2 regions of the Actinosynnema sp. NPDC059797 genome follow, and region 1 is predicted to be linked to the other one. Evidence: riboswitches for the same ligand, from Rfam matches in the RefSeq annotation. Region 1 holds a riboswitch; the other holds the start of a gene.
The links. Region 1 has a riboswitch for glycine ahead of gcvP (aminomethyl-transferring glycine dehydrogenase). Riboswitches for the same ligand answer to the same signal wherever they lie in the genome.
Positions count from the first base shown of each region.

Region 2: another riboswitch for glycine. It lies ahead of gcvT (glycine cleavage system aminomethyltransferase GcvT); the one in region 1 lies ahead of gcvP (aminomethyl-transferring glycine dehydrogenase).

Region 1 covers NZ_JBHWIE010000293.1:88-8,245, reverse strand. Annotated here, with positions in the region: gene ACFV4N_RS34855 (hypothetical protein) at 190-429, shown strand; gene clsA (cardiolipin synthase ClsA) at 549-1,145, shown strand; gene gcvH (glycine cleavage system protein GcvH) at 1,185-1,586, shown strand; gene garA (glycogen accumulation regulator GarA) at 1,700-2,161, shown strand; gene ftsR (transcriptional regulator FtsR) at 2,175-2,834, shown strand; gene ACFV4N_RS34830 (bifunctional nuclease family protein) at 2,981-3,454, shown strand; gene ACFV4N_RS34825 (MerR family transcriptional regulator) at 4,218-4,793, shown strand; glycine riboswitch at 5,005-5,094, shown strand; gene gcvP (aminomethyl-transferring glycine dehydrogenase) at 5,245-8,133, shown strand.
Region 2 covers NZ_JBHWIE010000228.1:3,290-11,462, reverse strand. Annotated here, with positions in the region: partial or broken gene ACFV4N_RS31880 (malonic semialdehyde reductase) at 1-515, opposite strand, end outside; gene glyA (serine hydroxymethyltransferase) at 594-1,859, opposite strand; gene gcvT (glycine cleavage system aminomethyltransferase GcvT) at 1,877-2,977, opposite strand; glycine riboswitch at 3,089-3,178, opposite strand; glycine riboswitch at 3,180-3,271, opposite strand; gene ACFV4N_RS31865 (DUF3817 domain-containing protein) at 3,334-3,636, opposite strand; gene ACFV4N_RS31860 (hypothetical protein) at 3,652-4,026, opposite strand; gene ACFV4N_RS31855 (helix-turn-helix transcriptional regulator) at 4,211-4,696, opposite strand; gene ACFV4N_RS31850 (hypothetical protein) at 4,908-5,069, opposite strand; gene ACFV4N_RS31845 (CaiB/BaiF CoA transferase family protein) at 5,685-6,815, opposite strand; gene ACFV4N_RS31840 (acyl-CoA dehydrogenase family protein) at 6,816-7,964, opposite strand; gene ACFV4N_RS31835 (acetyl-CoA C-acetyltransferase) at 8,160-8,173, shown strand, end outside.

The sequences.
Region 1 (8,158 bases):
GGTTTCATCGCGGTCGTACCGGCTACACCCCGGCGGAAGACGTCGCGCAACTTGCCGCGTCGAGCAACCGGTGGCCGAAATCCGGCGGAAATCGAGTGGGACCCCGGTGCGGGCGGAGGAGAATTCACCGTGTCGGGGATAACACCGCCGGACGTGCGGACGACACCCCTGGTGGAGGGGATTCTCAAGATGAACACCACGACGGAAGCCGAGTCGGAACCCGCGGAGCACGGGGCGGCGCGCGCCGGCAGCGGCGGCGCGGGAACGCTGCCCACCGACCCGTGCAGCGTGGTCTGGAGCAAGGGCCACGCCTACGTGCTCGAAGGTTTCCACGGCCGCTGGGTCGGCGTCGACGACCGCGGCCGCCCGCAGGCGCTCAGCGGTGACGAGCTGCGGCGACGGGGGTGGACCCGCACCCGGGTGAACTGACCCCGGGCGGCGGCCGGCCGTCCGACCGGCCGGACCGGGGAACCGGCCGGTCCCGCCGCGGTTGCCCGTTCGGGCGGTGGCGCGGCTCCGCGGGTGACCCGCGATTAGAGTCCCCGCCTGTGTCGCACGATCACGTCGAGCCCGCGGACCGGCTGCTGACCATCCCGAACGCGCTCAGCGTGCTCCGGCTGCTCGGCGTGCCCCTGTTCCTGTACCTCCTGCTCGGCCCGCACGCCGACGGGTGGGCGGTGGTCGTCCTCGTCGCCGCCGGGCTGTCGGACTGGCTGGACGGCAAGCTCGCCCGCTGGCTGGACCAGACGAGCAAGCTCGGCGTCCTCCTCGACCCCGCCGCCGACCGCCTCTACATCCTGGCCACGCTGGTGGCGTTCGTCGTGCGCGAGATCATCCCCTGGTGGGTGGTCGTGGTCCTGGTCGGCCGGGAGCTGGTGGTCGGCGCCTGCCTGCCCGTGCTCCGGGCCCGCGGCTACGGCCCGTTCGAGGTCAACTACCTGGGCAAGGCCGCCACCTTCAACCTGCTCTACGCGTTCCCCATGCTCCTGCTCGCGCAGGGGGCCTCGACGGCCGCCCAGCTCCTCCGGCCGGTCGCCTACGCGTTCATGATCTGGGGTGGGGCCCTGTACCTGTGGTCGGGCGCCCTGTACGTCTACCAGTTCACCCTCGCGCTGCGCCGACGGCCGGGGGTCGCGCCGGCCTGAACGGGACGTGGGAAGATCCGGCACCGAAGATCCACCGTCATGAAGGAGCGCACCGCGGTGATTCCCGAGGAGCTCAAGTACACCGAGGAACATGAGTGGGTGCTGCGCACAGGCGACGACACCGTGCGCGTGGGCATCACCGACTACGCCCAAGAGCAGCTCGGTGACGTCGTGTTCGTCCAGCTCCCGGAGCTCGGCGAGCAGGTCGGCGCCGGCCAGACGCTGGGTGAGGTCGAGTCCACCAAGAGCGTGTCGGACATCTACGCGCCGCTGGCCGGCGAGGTCGTCGCGCGCAACGACTCCCTGGACCAGCAGCCGGACCTGGTGAACTCCGACCCGTACGGTGAGGGGTGGATGGTGGAACTCCGGCTCGACGACCCGGCCGCGGTGGACGACCTGCTCGACGCCGCCGCGTACCAGGAGCTGGCGGCGCAGGGGTGACGTCGATCTTCCGGCGGCTCTTCGGTCGGTGGGGGAGCCGCTCCTCAGACAAGGGTTCGGGCACGATAGGTTCTAACGAACTCGACGGTTCCAGCAGCAGGAGGAGAGCTCAGGTGAGCACGAACGACGGGCCCGGCGTCCCGCCCGAGCAGTCCCCGGAGCGGACCTCCGTTTTCCGGGCCGACTTCCTCGCCGAGGTCGAGGGCGCCGAGGCGCCCGCCCAGGAGCCGGCGGTCGCCGGCGTCGACGCGCTGCCCGCCGGGTCGGCCCTGCTCGTGGTCAAGCGCGGTCCCAACGCGGGATCGAGGTTCCTGCTGGACCGCGACACGACCAGCGCCGGCCGGCACCCCGACAGCGACATCTTCCTCGACGACGTGACGGTCTCGCGCCGGCACGCCGAGTTCCGCCGCGAGGGCGGCGAGTTCGTGGTGATCGACGTGGGCAGCCTCAACGGCACCTACGTCAACCGCGAGCCCGTCGACCAGGCCGTGCTGGCCAACGGCGACGAGGTGCAGATCGGGAAGTTCCGCCTGGTGTTCCTGACCGGTCCGGGCGCCGGGGGCCAGGGGGCCTGACGGTGGGGCTCCGGTGACGGCGGCCGGTCGGCCACGCGGGGGGTTGAGCATCGGGGCGGTGCTGTCCCAGCTCCGGCCCGACTTCCCCGACGTCACCATCTCCAAGATCCGGTTCCTGGAGTCGGAGGGGTTGGTCCGCCCGGCGCGCACGGCGTCGGGCTACCGGCAGTTCGCCCCGGCGGACGTCGACCGGCTGCGGTACGTGCTGACCGCGCAGCGCGACAGGTACCTGCCGCTGAAGGTCATCAAGGAGCACCTGGACGCGGTCGACCAGGGCGTGCGCGCCGTGGACCTCACCCCGTCCCCGGGGCACCGGATCACCCGCGACGACCTGCTCGCGCGCGCGGGCATCGAGTCGGCCGAACTGGCCGACCTGGAGCAGCACGGACTGGTCACCGCGGGTCCCGGCGGGTTCTACGACCACGAGGCGGTGCAGATCGCCGCGACGGTGCGGGCCATGGCCGAGCACGGCCTCCAGGCCAGGCACCTGCGCCCGTTCCGGGCCGCGGCGGACCGCGAGGTCGCCCTGGTGGAGCAGGCCGCGGCGGCGGCGAACCGGGCGCGGGCCGACGAGGTCGTCCGCGAGCTGGCGGCACTCTCGGTAACCCTGCACACACTGCTGGTCAAGGTCGGCCTGCGCGACGGCGCGGGCAGGCGCGTTTCGCCTAGGTGAACAAGTGTCCGCATCGTGATCCCGGACCGGACGGGCGGTTGCGCACAAGGCCCGCTTGGCGGGTAGCGTCGAAAGGGTACGTGGGGGATCCTCGTTCATACAGCGGGGACGCCAGGATTTCAGCGCGCTGAGGGAGGCGAGACCCGATGAGCGAGATGCGCGTCGTGGGTGTGCGGGTGGAACTGCCCGCCAACCAGCCGATCCTGTTGCTGCGTGAAACCGAGGGCGAGCGGTACCTGCCGATCTGGATCGGATCCGTCGAGGCCACCGCGATCGCGTTGGAGCAGCAGGGCGTGCGGCCCGCGCGACCGCTGACCCACGACCTGCTCAAGGACGTCATCGGCGCCCTCGGCCGGCAGCTCGAACAGGTGCGGATCACCGACCTGCAAGAGGGCACGTACTTCGCGGAGCTGGTGTTCGACGGCGACGTGCGGGTGTCCGCGCGGCCCAGCGACTCGGTGGCGCTCGCGCTGCGGATCGGGGTGCCGATCCACGCGGAGGAGTCGGTGCTGGCCGAGGCCGGGCTGATCATCCCGGACGAGCAGGAGGACGAGGTCGAGAAGTTCCGCGAGTTCCTCGACTCCGTGTCGCCGGAGGACTTCCGGGGCGCCGACACCTGAGCCACCGGACCTGAGCCACCGGGCTCTTCCGACCCGCGCTTGAACAGGGGTCCCCGCCCAGGGGACCCCTGGAGCGTTTCGCCGCCCGGTCGAAGCCGCACCGCCGCACCGGCCACCGACGCGCCTCCGCCCGCCACCGGCGCGCCTCCACCGACGGCCAGCGCGCCTCCACCGACGGCCGGCACGTCTCCACCGATGCCGGTTGCCGCGCCTCACCTCACCTGCGTGGCCGCGGGCGGTGCGCGGGGTGGGGCGCGATCCGCGGACAACCTCGGCGGGCGGGCTGCCGGGGCGTGCCGAAACCCCCACCCCACCGGTCGGGCGAACCTCGGGAACGGACCCCGCGCGACCCGTCGGCGACCCCCGGTCCAGCCCCCGCCAAACCCCGGTCGCCGGGCCTCCACCCGCGACGGGCGGGTACCACCTGCGAGAGGCCCGACCACTGGTCCGAACCCCTCGCAGGTGTGTGCGGTGCGTTGTGGATCAACCCCGCGTGCCACCCCCCGGTGTCACACTTCTGGATTACACAACGTCAGCAATCCTCTGCTAAACGATCACTAAACGTCACCCGAATGGCTTACAACCGTCGGCTCTCTCAACCTCTACCTCAGGTTGAGGTCAGACACGTCCCGCGCGTCGCGTTGACCTGCCCCCTAGGCGGTCTTACCGTCGAGCTCAGGTGAATTGCCACGGTGTGATTCGGGCACCGCGGCGGCTTCACGTTGGTCGCCGGTCGTCGTGGCCGGACCGAGGGGAGGCAGGCGTGGTCGAGGAAGCGCCCATCATCCGGGCCGGTTCCGGCTCCGGCGAACAGGGCGAGCTGTTCCCGGACTCCTCGCTGCCGGACGAACTCGTGGGGTACCGCGGCCCCGCCGCGTGCCAGATCGCGGGCATCACCTACCGCCAGCTCGACTACTGGGCCCGCACCGACCTGGTCAGCCCGACGATAAGGAGCGCGCACGGCTCCGGCAGCCAGCGGCTGTACTCGTTCAAGGACATCCTCGTCCTGAAGGTCGTCAAGCGGCTCCTGGACACCGGCGTCTCGCTCCAGAACATCCGGGTCGCGGTCGACCACCTCCGCCGCCGGGGCGTGCAGGACCTGGCCCGCATCACGCTGTTCAGCGACGGCACCACGGTCTACGAGTGCACCTCGCCCGAGGAGGTCGTCGACCTGCTCCAGGGCGGCCAGGGCGTGTTCGGCATCGCGGTCAGCGGCGCCATGCGGGAGATCAGCGGCACCATCCACGAGTTCCCCGCCGAGCGCGCGGACGGCGCCGAGATCGTCCCGGCCCCGAACGACGAGCTGTCACGCCGCCGCCGCACCCGCGCCACCGGCTGAGCGAACGGCGGGGAGCGACACCGCGGGGGAGCGGACGACCGGAGCACCGACCACGGCGCGAGAACGGCGCGGACACGACATGTTGCAGCCGGGTACCTCGGGTGTGCCCACCGGGAAACCCGGTCAAACCCGGTTGTCCAGCCATTGAGATCCACGTCGCGCCGACGGGACCCGCGCGACCGCCGCCGGGTACGATTCGCGCGTAGTCGCTTTATCCCGCGCGGGAGAGTCCGAGCCCGCTCGGCGCCGAAGGAGCAAATCCTCCCCGGAACCTCTCAGGCGCAAGGACCGCGCGGGTGAGACGCCTCTGGAAAGCGGGTCGGGCAAGAAGACCCCGCCGACGGTGCAAGCCCGGCCACCACCGGGTGAAGCTCTCAGGCGCCCGACGACGGGCAGGAGACAGAGGGGGAGGGCAACGGCAGCAGTGTGCCCGTAGCCCCGGAGGCGACACATGACGCAGGACCGCATCCCCCTCGCCGCTCTCGAGCACGGCACCCCCTTCGCCGACCGGCACGTGGGCCCCCGGCCCGCCGAGCTGGCGCGCATCCTCGACGTGATCGGCGTCGGCTCCCTGGAGGAGCTGGCCCAGCACGCGGTGCCCGAGTCGATCCGCGAGCGCGACCTGGTGCTGGACCTGCCCTCGCCCGCCACCGAGACCGAGGCCCTGGCCGAGCTGCGCGCCCTGGCGGCCCGCAACCGCCCGATGACCCAGATGATCGGCCTCGGCTACTACGGCACCACCACGCCGCCGGTGATCCGCCGCAACGTGCTGGAGAACCCCGCCTGGTACACCGCGTACACGCCCTACCAGCCGGAGATCTCCCAGGGCCGGCTGGAGGCCCTGCTGAACTTCCAGACCGTCGTCGGCGACCTCACCGGCCTGCCGCTGGCCAACGCCTCCATGCTGGACGAGTCCACGGCCGCCGCCGAGGCGATGACGCTGGTCCGCCGCGCCGGCCGGGCCAAGTCGAACAAGTTCGTGGTCGACGCCGACACGCTGCCGCAGACCCTCGCCGTCATCGAGACCCGCGCCGAGCCGCTGGGCATCGAGGTCGTCACCGCCGACCTGTCGCAGGGCCTGGAGGGCCTCGGCCTGGGCGGCGACTTCTTCGGCGTGCTGCTGTCCTACCCCGGCGCGTCCGGCGTGGTCCGCGACCACGCGTCGGTCATCGAGGAGGTCCACCGGGCCGGCGCGCAGGCCGTCGTGGCCGCCGACCTGCTGGCGCTGGCGCTGCTGCGCCCGCCCGGCGAGATCGGCGCGGACGTCGTGGTCGGCACCACCCAGCGCTTCGGCGTGCCGATGAGCTTCGGCGGGCCCCACGCCGGCTACATGGCCGTCCGCCAGGGCCTGGAGCGGCAGCTCCCGGGCCGCCTGGTCGGCGTGTCCGTGGACGCCGACGGCAACCCGGCCTACCGGCTGGCGCTCCAGACGCGCGAGCAGCACATCCGCCGCGAGAAGGCCACCAGCAACATCTGCACCGCGCAGGTCCTGCTGGCCGTGATCGCCTCCATGTACGCCGTCTACCACGGCCCGGAGGGCCTGAAGGCCATCGCGACCCGCGCCCACCGCATGGCGACCGTGCTGGCCGCGGGCCTGTGCGAGGCCGGGGTCGAGGTGGTGCACGGCGAGTTCTTCGACACCGTGCGCGCCCGCGTCGAGGGCCGGGCCGCCGAGGTCGTGGCCGCGGCGCGCGAGCTGGGCGTGAACCTGTGGCGGGTGGACGACGACGTCGTGTCCGTCTCCTGCGACGAGACCACCACGCGCGAGCACCTGGACCTGGTGTGGAAGGCGTTCGGCGTCACCGTGGCCGACGTGGACGGCCTGGACGCCGACACCGCCGACGGCATCCCCGCCGACCTGCGCCGCACCTCCGAGTACCTGACCCACCCGGTGTTCCACACCCACCGCTCGGAGACCGCGCTGCTGCGCTACCTGCGGTCCCTGTCGGACAAGGACGTGGCGCTGGACCGCAGCATGATCCCGCTGGGCTCGTGCACGATGAAGCTCAACGCCACGGCCGAGATGGAGCCCATCACCTGGCCGGAGTTCGCCGAGCTGCACCCGTTCGCGCCGGTCGAGGACGCCGCCGGGTACCTGGAGCTGATCGGCGACCTGGAGCGGTGGCTGGCCGAGGTCACCGGCTACGACGCCGTGTCGCTCCAGCCCAACGCGGGCAGCCAGGGCGAGTTCGCGGGCCTGCTGGCCATCCGCGCCTACCACCGCGCCAACGGCGACGCGCACCGCGACGTGTGCCTGATCCCCTCCAGCGCGCACGGCACCAACGCCGCGTCCGCGGTCATGGCGGGCATGCGGGTCGTGGTGGTCAAGTGCGACGACAAGGGCAACGTGGACCTGGGCCACCTGCGCGAGACGGTCGAGGCGCACCGGGACGACCTGGCCGCCATCATGATCACCTACCCGTCGACGCACGGCGTGTACGAGGACACCGTGCGCGAGGTGTGCGGGCTGGTGCACGACGCGGGCGGCCAGGTGTACGTGGACGGCGCGAACCTCAACGCCCTGATCGGCCTGGCGCAGTACGGCAAGTTCGGCTCGGACGTGTCCCACCTGAACCTGCACAAGACGTTCTGCATCCCGCACGGCGGCGGCGGCCCCGGCGTCGGCCCGATCGGCGTGCGGTCGCACCTGGCGCCGTTCCTGCCCAACCACCCGCTCCAGCCGGCCGCCGGCCCCGCCACGGGCGTCGGCCCGATCAGCGGCGCGCCGTGGGGCTCGGCGTCGATCCTGCCGATCTCGTGGGCGTACGTGCGGATGATGGGCGCCGACGGCCTGCGCCGGGCGACCCTGACCGCGGTGGCCGCGGCGAACTACGTGGCGCGGCGGCTGGACGAGCACTTCCCGGTGCTCTACACCGGCGAGGGCGGCTTCGTGGCCCACGAGTGCATCCTCGACCTGCGGCAGATCACCAAGGCGACCGGCGTGACCGTGGACGACGTGGCCAAGCGGCTGGCCGACTACGGCCTGCACGCGCCGACCATGTCGTTCCCGGTGGCGGGGACGCTGATGGTGGAGCCGACCGAGAGCGAGGACCTGGCCGAGATCGACCGGTTCATCGACGCCATGATCGCGATCAGGCGCGAGATCGACCGCGTCGGCTCGGGGGAGTGGCCGGCGGACGACAACCCGCTGCGCAACGCCCCGCACACGGCCGCCTGCGTCACGGCGGAGTGGGACCACCCGTACAGCCGCGAGGTGGCGGTGTTCCCGGCGGGCGTCACCGCCGTCAAGGCGTGGCCGCCGGTGCGGCGCATCGACGGCGCGAAGGGCGACCGCAACCTGGTCTGCTCCTGCCCGCCGATCTCGGCCTACGGCGGCTGACGGCCCAGGCCCTCACCCCTCGGCG
Region 2 (8,173 bases), on a different contig from region 1:
TGTTCACCACCACCAGGGGTACCTGGTTGGTTCCGGCGAAGAACTCCTGGCGCACGCCCTCGGCGTCGAAGCCCGTCATCGGGCCCGCTGCCAGGCCCGCCGCGCGCACGCCCACGATGAAGTAGCCGGCCTGGAGCGTGGCGTTGGTCTTGGCCACCTCGGTGCGGCGGGTGTCGTCGGCGAACGCGTCCTTCGCGCCCTTCGCGTGCGGGAAGGTCACTGACAGGCGCTCGTGGAAGTCGGTGTCGGCGGCCAGGACCGCGACCACGGGGGCCGAGCGGGTTTTGGGGCGGTTGCCTTCCGCCATGTGGGGGGGCCAGGCGTTCCTTCGCCTCTTCCGAGCGGAGGAACAGCACGCGCAGCGGTTGGCTGTTCATCGCCGTCGGGGCCCACTTCACCAGGTCGTACACGGTGCACAGGTGGTCGTCCGTCACCGGTTCGGCGGTGAACGCGTTGGCGGTGCGCGCCTCGCGGAAGAGCAGGTCCTGGGCCTCGGGGGCGAGTGCCGCGGTCATGGTGTTCCCTTCGGTTGTCCCGCAGGCGGGTGCACGCGGGACAACCTCGAGGAAACTCGAACTATTTCGTGCCGTGCTTCACAGGTTCGGGTACAGCGGGTGCTTGGCCGCCAGCACGTCCACGCGCGCCCGCAGCTCCGCCAGGTCCGGCGACGGCTGGAGGGCGGCCGCGATGACGTCGGCCACTTCGGTGAAGTCCGCCGCGCCGAAGCCGCGCGTGGCCAGGGCGGGCGTGCCGATGCGCAGGCCGGAGGTGACCATCGGGGGGCGGGGGTCGTTCGGCACCGCGTTGCGGTTGACCGTGATGCCGACCTCGTGCAGCCGGTCCTCGGCCTGCTTGCCGTCCAGTTCGGACGCCACCAGGTCGACCAGCACCAGGTGCACGTCCGTGCCGCCGGTGAGGACCTTCACGCCGGCGGCGGCCGCGTCGGGCTGCGCCAGGCGGTCGGCGAGGATCTTCGCGCCCTCGACCGTGCGGCGCTGGCGGTCGGCGAACTCCGGTGACGCGGCGTGCTTGAACGCCACCGCCTTGCCCGCGATCACGTGCTCCAGCGGGCCGCCCTGCTGGCCGGGGAACACGGCCGAGTTGATCTTCTTGGCGAGGTCGGCCTCGTTGGTCAGGATCACGCCGCCGCGGGGGCCGCCCAGCGTCTTGTGCGTGGTGGTGGTCACCACGTGCGCGTGCGGCACGGGGCTGGGGTGCAGGCCCGCCGCGACCAGGCCGGCGAAGTGCGCCATGTCCACCATCAGGTAGGCCTCGACCGAGTCCGCGATGCGGCGGAACTCGGCGAAGTCCAACTGGCGCGGGTAGGCCGACCAGCCGGCCACGATCAGCTTGGGCCGGTGCTCCTGCGCCAGCCGCTCGACCTCCGCCATGTCGACGCGGCCGTCGGCGTCCGACACGTGGTAGGGCACCACGTTGTAGAGCTTGCCGGAGAAGTTGATCCTCATGCCGTGCGTGAGGTGGCCGCCGTGGGCCAGGTCGAGGCCCAGGATCGTGTCGCCGGGCTGGAGCAGGGCGAACATCGCGCACGCGTTGGCCTGCGCGCCCGAGTGCGGCTGCACGTTGGCGAAGCCCGCGCCGAACAGCGCCTTGACCCGCTCGATGGCCAGCCGCTCGATCACGTCGACGTTCTCGCAGCCGCCGTAGTACCGGCGGCCCGGGTAGCCCTCGGCGTACTTGTTGGTCAGCACCGAACCCTGCGCCTGGAGCACCGACACCGGCGTGAAGTTCTCGGAGGCGATCATCTCCAGCGTGCTCTGCTGCCGGTGCAGCTCGGCGGCGACCGCGTCCGCGACCTCCGGGTCGAACTCCGCGAGGGAGGTGTTGAAGTGCTCGGACATGGGGATCTCTCCTGGGGTCAGCTGGTTCGCTTGTAGAACGGCAGGGCGACGACTTCCACCGGCTCGCGCTTGCCCCGGACGTCGACGAACAGCGGCGTGCCCGGCCGGGTGTGGTCGACGGCCACGTAGGCCATGGCCACCGAGTAGCCCAGCGTCGGCGACAGGGCGCCGCTGGTGACCTCGCCGATCGGGTCGCCCGCCGCGTCCAGCACCGGGTACCCGTGCCGCGGCGCGCGGCGCGAGGTGGTCTTGAGGCCGACCAGGGCGGTGTCCACGCCCCGCTCGGCGACGGCGGCCAGCGCGTCGCGGCCGACGAAGTCGCCCGGCTTGTCGAGCTTGACCACCCGGCCCAGGTTCGCGTGGAACGGCGTGCGGTCGCGGCCCAGCTCGTTGCCGTACAGCGGCATGCCCGCCTCCAGCCGCAGCGTGTCGCGGCAGCCGAGGCCGGCGGGCTTCAGGTCGTGCGGCGCGCCCGCCTCCAGCAGCGCCCGCCACACGTGGGCGGCGTCGGCCGGCGCGGTGAACAGCTCGAAGCCGTCCTCGCCGGTGTAGCCGGTGCGGGCCAGCAGCACGGGCTTGCCGGCCACCTCGGTCGGGTAGGAGGCGTAGTACTTGACCGCCGACAGGTCGGTCGGGGTGAGGCCGGCGAGGATCGCCGTGGAGTTCGGGCCCTGCACGGCCAGCAGCGCGTAGTCGGTCGAGCGGTCCTCGACGGCGGTGTCGAAGCCCGCGGCCCGCTCCACCAGCGCCTCGTGCACGACGGCCGCGTTGGAGGCGTTCGCCACGACCAGGTACTCCTGGTCGCCCAGCCGGTAGACGATCAGGTCGTCGACCACGCCGCCGTCGGCCTCGCAGATCATGGTGTAGCGGGCGCGGCCGACGCCGATCGCGGAGGCGTGCCCGACCAGGGCGTGGTCCAGGGCGGCGCCCGCCTCCGGCCCGGTGAGCACGATCTCACCCATGTGGGTCAGGTCGAACAGGCCCGCCGACGTGCGCACCGCGCGGTGCTCGGCCAGCTCGCTGTCGTAGCGCAGCGGCATCCGCCAGCCCGCGAAGTCGGTGAACATGGCGCCCAGGGCCTCGTGCTCGGCGTGCAGGGGCGTGCGGCGGCTTTCCATCAGGCGCGGTCCTCCCGGGGTGCGGACATGCCGGTAGCGCCGACCGGTCGGGTCGGCGGGCACGTGTGAAGGATGACACGGTCCATCGGAGACTCCTCGTCTGAGTGAGCCTCCCCCTCTGTCATGAGCCTGAGAGCTTCACCGCTGGTGAGCGGCTTGCACCGTGGGCGAGGCGCGCCGGGCGCCTGCTTTCCAGAGTTGCCTTCGTCGGCGGTAGCTGTGCCTGAGAGATTCCGGGGAGGGGTTGCTCCTTCGGCGCCCCAGCTCGCCTGGGGACTCTCCCGCGCGACGTCGACGGCCGTGTTCAGTTGGTACCGCCAGACGCTAGGCGGGCCGGGCGGCCCGGTCAACCCTGGTCACAGGGCCTTGCCGGTCCGGAGGTTCGCCACGACCTTGCGCTCGGCGTAGAACGACACGAACGGGATCGTGCCGGCGATCAGCACCAGGGCCGTGCCCTTGATCGACCAGCGGGCCTTGAGCGCCAGGTCGACGGTCAGCACCAGGTAGACCGCGTAGAGGAAGCCGTGCACGGGGCCGACGATCCGCATCATGGTCTCGTTGTCGCCCACGTACTTGGCGAACATGGCGGCCACGAGCAGCAGCAGGCCGACACCGACCACGTAAGCCATGAACCGGAACCTGGTCAACGCGCCGTCCATCGCCCTACCTTCGCCTCACCGCTGGTCCCGCGCGTGCAACTCGGCGAGCATGCGGTTGTAGGCCGCCAGCTCGTCGTCCTCGTCGTCGTGCGCTCTCCTGACGGGCTCAACCGTAACCACCCGCCCGACCGGCTCGACCACCGGCTCCTCGGGCGGGCCGGCGGCGGCCTCGGCCTTGCGCTGGGCGTCCAGCTTGCGGATGCGCCACACCATGAAGGCGGGGAAGAGGCCGAACAGGGGCCACTGGAAGACGTAGCCGAGGTTCTGGAACGTGCCGCCGGCCTGGGAGAACCGCGCCCACTGCCAGTAGGCGAGGCCGCAGCACACGATCAGGGAGAGCACGCAGACCAGCGCGATGGCGGTCCGCTTGGGGGTGATGAGGCCCGGCACGGCTCCAGGGTACTTCGCGCGCCGAGCAGGTCGAACGGTCGGGTTTGCCGGGTTCGGGGTCTTCCCGCTCGGAGCAGGTCGCGGTGGCGTCCCCGGCACCCCCTCGGGCGAGGGCTCCTCCGCAGGAGCCCACCCCTCGGGCATGGGCTCCCGACCACAGGAGCCCGCCCCTCTCGTTTCCGGACTAGGCCACGCCGTCCCGGCGTTGCCTCTGCAACCTGGCCACGCACCAGGCCGCCGCACTGCCCCGACGCAGGTGCTGGAGCACCGTCATCGGCCCGAGCCGACGACCGAGGTCGGCGGGCGTGAGCCCGGCCGCCCGGTAGTCCAGAGCGCGCTGGTCCAGCGGGCTGATGCCCGCGTCCCACCACTGCTCCGCCTCGGACAGGTCGCCCACCAGCTGCCAGTAGCTGGCGGCGGCCGCGAGCAGGCCCTCGGGCACCTCGGGCGCCCGCTTCCGCATCGCCGCCACGTAGGCGGGGTCAGCGGACTCGACCCGCACCAGACCGCGGTGACCACCAGTCGCCCGCTGCACGGGGATACCGGGGGACGGCGGGGCTTCCGCGAGCCACGCGTCCTTGATCCGGTTCACCTCCTGCAGCTCGGCGTCGTCCGAGCGCTCGGCCGCCCACTGCCTCAGCAGCTCGTCGACTCCGGAGTCCTCGACCATTCTGCCTCCTCGTCGGTCGAAGATCAGCCAATGCAGCGCACCGTATTAGCGGGTACCGACAACCGCTAGACCCCGGTTTGTCAAAAACCCTGTTACCAGCGCGTTATAGCCCTCATTCCACCCGTACGGTCCAACGATGGAGGCCCGTTGTCACGGATCGTGACCGCATTGAGCGGAGTCCGCCGGACCCCGCGCGCAGGGGGCCCGGCGGCTACGCGAAGAGGCTGCGGACGAAGGTGATGATCGACTGCGCGGCCTGCTCCAGCCACCCCAGGGCCGTGTGCACCGCTTCGGCCGACTCGTTCGGCTGGGTGATCAGGAGGAACAGCACCAGCGCGACCGCCGCCAGCGTCACCACCTTCTTGACGTTCACTGATCGGTCTCCGTCCGTTCACGGGGCAGGGGCAGGCGGGCGCCGTGCCCGCCGCGTCACCCGACATGGTCCCCCATTCACCCGGATGACGAACGCGGAACCCGCCGTCATCCCCCGGGCGGCGGCCTGGACGACCACGCAGGCGTGCACCACCCCCGCCTGTTGTCACCCGAACGGACTATCAAGGGGACCTGCGGTCCCGCCGATCACCTAGGTACGGGCACTCGCCCACCCCCCATGGCACGAACCCCGGAGTTGAGCGACACCATCACGTCCGTACTGCTCATCACCTGTTTGCGGCGGGTCGCGCACCTAGCGTGACAAAGCCCGATGTCGGCCGCCGATATTTTTCACCACCTCTTCAGGTGATTTTTCGCGCCCATTCACGTTCACCGGACGACCCGGAACACCCGGACCGACCGGAACGCGCCACCGGGAACTCGCCGACCGGAACTCACCGGCCGGAACCACCCTGCGGGGTGAACTCCTGAACCGCCCGGTCGAATGAACGACCCCGCCGCGTCGAACGGACGGTGGCGAGGAGTCGAACGCCCGAACCCCGACCGGTCGAACGCCCGGCCCGGGGGGTCGAACGGCGCTCAGCCCACACGGCGCTCAGCCCACCACGCCGGCCCGCCGCAGCTCGGCCACCTCGTCCTCCCCCAGCCCCAGCTCCGCCAGCACCTCAGCCGTGTGCTCGCCCACCGCGGGCGGCGGCGCGGGCACGTCCGCCGGCGTCCGGTCGAACCGCGGCGCGGGCGCGGGCTGCGCCACCCCGCCCACCTCGACGAACGCGCCGCGCTCCGCGTTGTGCCCGTGCCCCGGCGCCTCGCCGGGCGCCAGCACCGGCGCCAGGCACGCGTCGGTGCCCTCCGCCAGCGCCGCCCACTCGTCCCGCGTCCGCGTGGCCACCGCCGCCGCGATCCGGGCCCTCAGCTCGGGCCAGTTCGCCGGGTCGTGCCTGCTCGGCACGTCCTCCCCGGCCAGCCCGAGCACGGTCAGCAGCTCCGCGTAGAACTTCTCCTCCAGCGCGCCGACGCTGACGTACTTGCCGTCCGCCGCCTCGTACACGTCGTAGAACGGCGCGCCGCCGTCCAGCAGGTTCTCGCCCCGGCCGCCCGGCCACGCCCCCGCCGCCGACATGCCGTGCAGGAACGTGGTCAGCAGCGCCGCGCCGTCGACCATCGCCGCGTCCACGACCTGCCCCCGCCCGGACCGCTCCCGCTCGTACAGCGCGGCCAGCAGCCCGAGCGCCAGCAGCAGCCCGCCGCCGCCGAAGTCGCCGACGACGTTCAGCGGCACGGTCGGCGGCGCGCCCGCCCGGCCGATCGGCTCCAGCGCGCCGGCCACCGCGATGTAGTTGATGTCGTGCCCCGCCCGGTCGGCCAGCGGACCGGTCTGCCCCCACCCGGTCATCCGCCCGTAGACCAGGCGCGGGTTGCGGGCCAGGCACTGCGCGGGCCCGATCCCCAGCCGCTCGGTCACCCCCGGCCGGAAGCCCTCGACCAGCACGTCCGACCGCGCGACCAGCCGGAGCACCAGTTCGACGCCCTCCGGGCGGCGGATGTCCACGCCGATCGACCGGCGCCCGCGCCCGAGCACGTCGCCGGGCACCGCCGCGCCGCCGCCGACGCGGTCGACCCTGGTCACGGACGCGCCCAGGTCCGCGAGCACCATGCAGCCGAACGGCGCGGGCGCCAGCCCGGCCAGCTCGACGACCTCCAGCCCCTCCAGCGGCCCGGCCATCTAGAGGGACCTCGCGATGATTTCCTTCATGATCTCGTTCGTGCCCCCGTAGATCTTCTGCACGCGCGCGTCCGCCCACGCGCGCGCGATGGGGTACTCCGTCATGTAGCCGTAGCCGCCGAAGAGCTGGACGCACTCGTCGACCACCCGGCACAGGCGCTCGGTCGCCCACCACTTGGCCATCGCCGCCGTGGGCACGTCCAGCCGCCCGGCCAGGTGCTCGGTGACGCACTCGTCGACGAACGCCCTGGTCACGCGCGCCTCGGTGGCGCACTCGGCCAGCGTGAACCGGGTGTTCTGGAACTTGATCAGCTCCCGCCCGAACGCCGTCCGCTCCTTGACGTAGGACAGGGTCAGGTCGACCGCCGCCTCGATGCCCGCGACGGACGCCACCGCGATGATCAGCCGCTCCTGCGGTAGCTGCTGCATGAGCTGGATGAACCCCTGGCCCTCGCCGGTGCCCAGCAGGTTCGCGGCGGGCACCCGGACGTCGTCGAAGAACAGCTCGGCGGTGTCCTGCCCCTTCATGCCGACCTTGTCCAGCACGCGGCCGCGGCGGAAGCCGGGCGCGTCCGCGGTCTCCACGACCAGCAGCGAGATGCCCGTGGCGCCCTGCGCGGGGTCGGTCTTGGCGACCACGACCACCAGGTCGGCCTGCGCGCCGTTGGTGATGAAGGTCTTGGAGCCGGTGAGCACGTACTCGTCGCCGCGCCGCAGCGCCCGCGTCCTGACGTTCTGGAGGTCGGACCCGCCGCCGGGCTCGGACATGGCGATCGCGCCCACGTACTCGCCGGAGGCGAGCTTGGGCAGCCAGCGGTGCTTCTGCTCCTCGGTGCCGTAGGCGAGGACGTAGTGGGCGACGATGCCGCTGTGCACGCTGTTGCCCCACGAGCTGTCGCCGGCCCGCGCCTGCTCCTCCAGCAGCACCGCCTCGTGCGCGAAGGTGCCGCCACCGCCGCCGTACTCCTCCGGGATCGACAGGCACAGCAGGCCCACCTCGCCCGCCTTGGTCCAGAACTCCCGGTCCACCTGCTTCTGCGCGGCCCAGCGCTCCTGGTGGGGGACGGCCTCCTTGGCGAGGAACGCGCGGGCCAGGTCGCGGAGCTGGTCCAGGTCCTCGGTCATCCACGGCGAACGGCGAGTCGGCATGGTGTCGACGGTGCCACCGGCGGGGCGGGGCCGCCATGACCGGGACGCGCCACTCGGGCGGCCGATCGTGAGCGCAATTGTCAGGCCGGCGCACCGGACCGGGTGAGAGGTCACACCGTCGAGGGACGGGGTGAGCTAATAAGTCACCTGCCGCGGTCATGGGCGGGGGCCGTCGCGGACCCTACCGTGGGGTGCATGAGCGAAGCCTT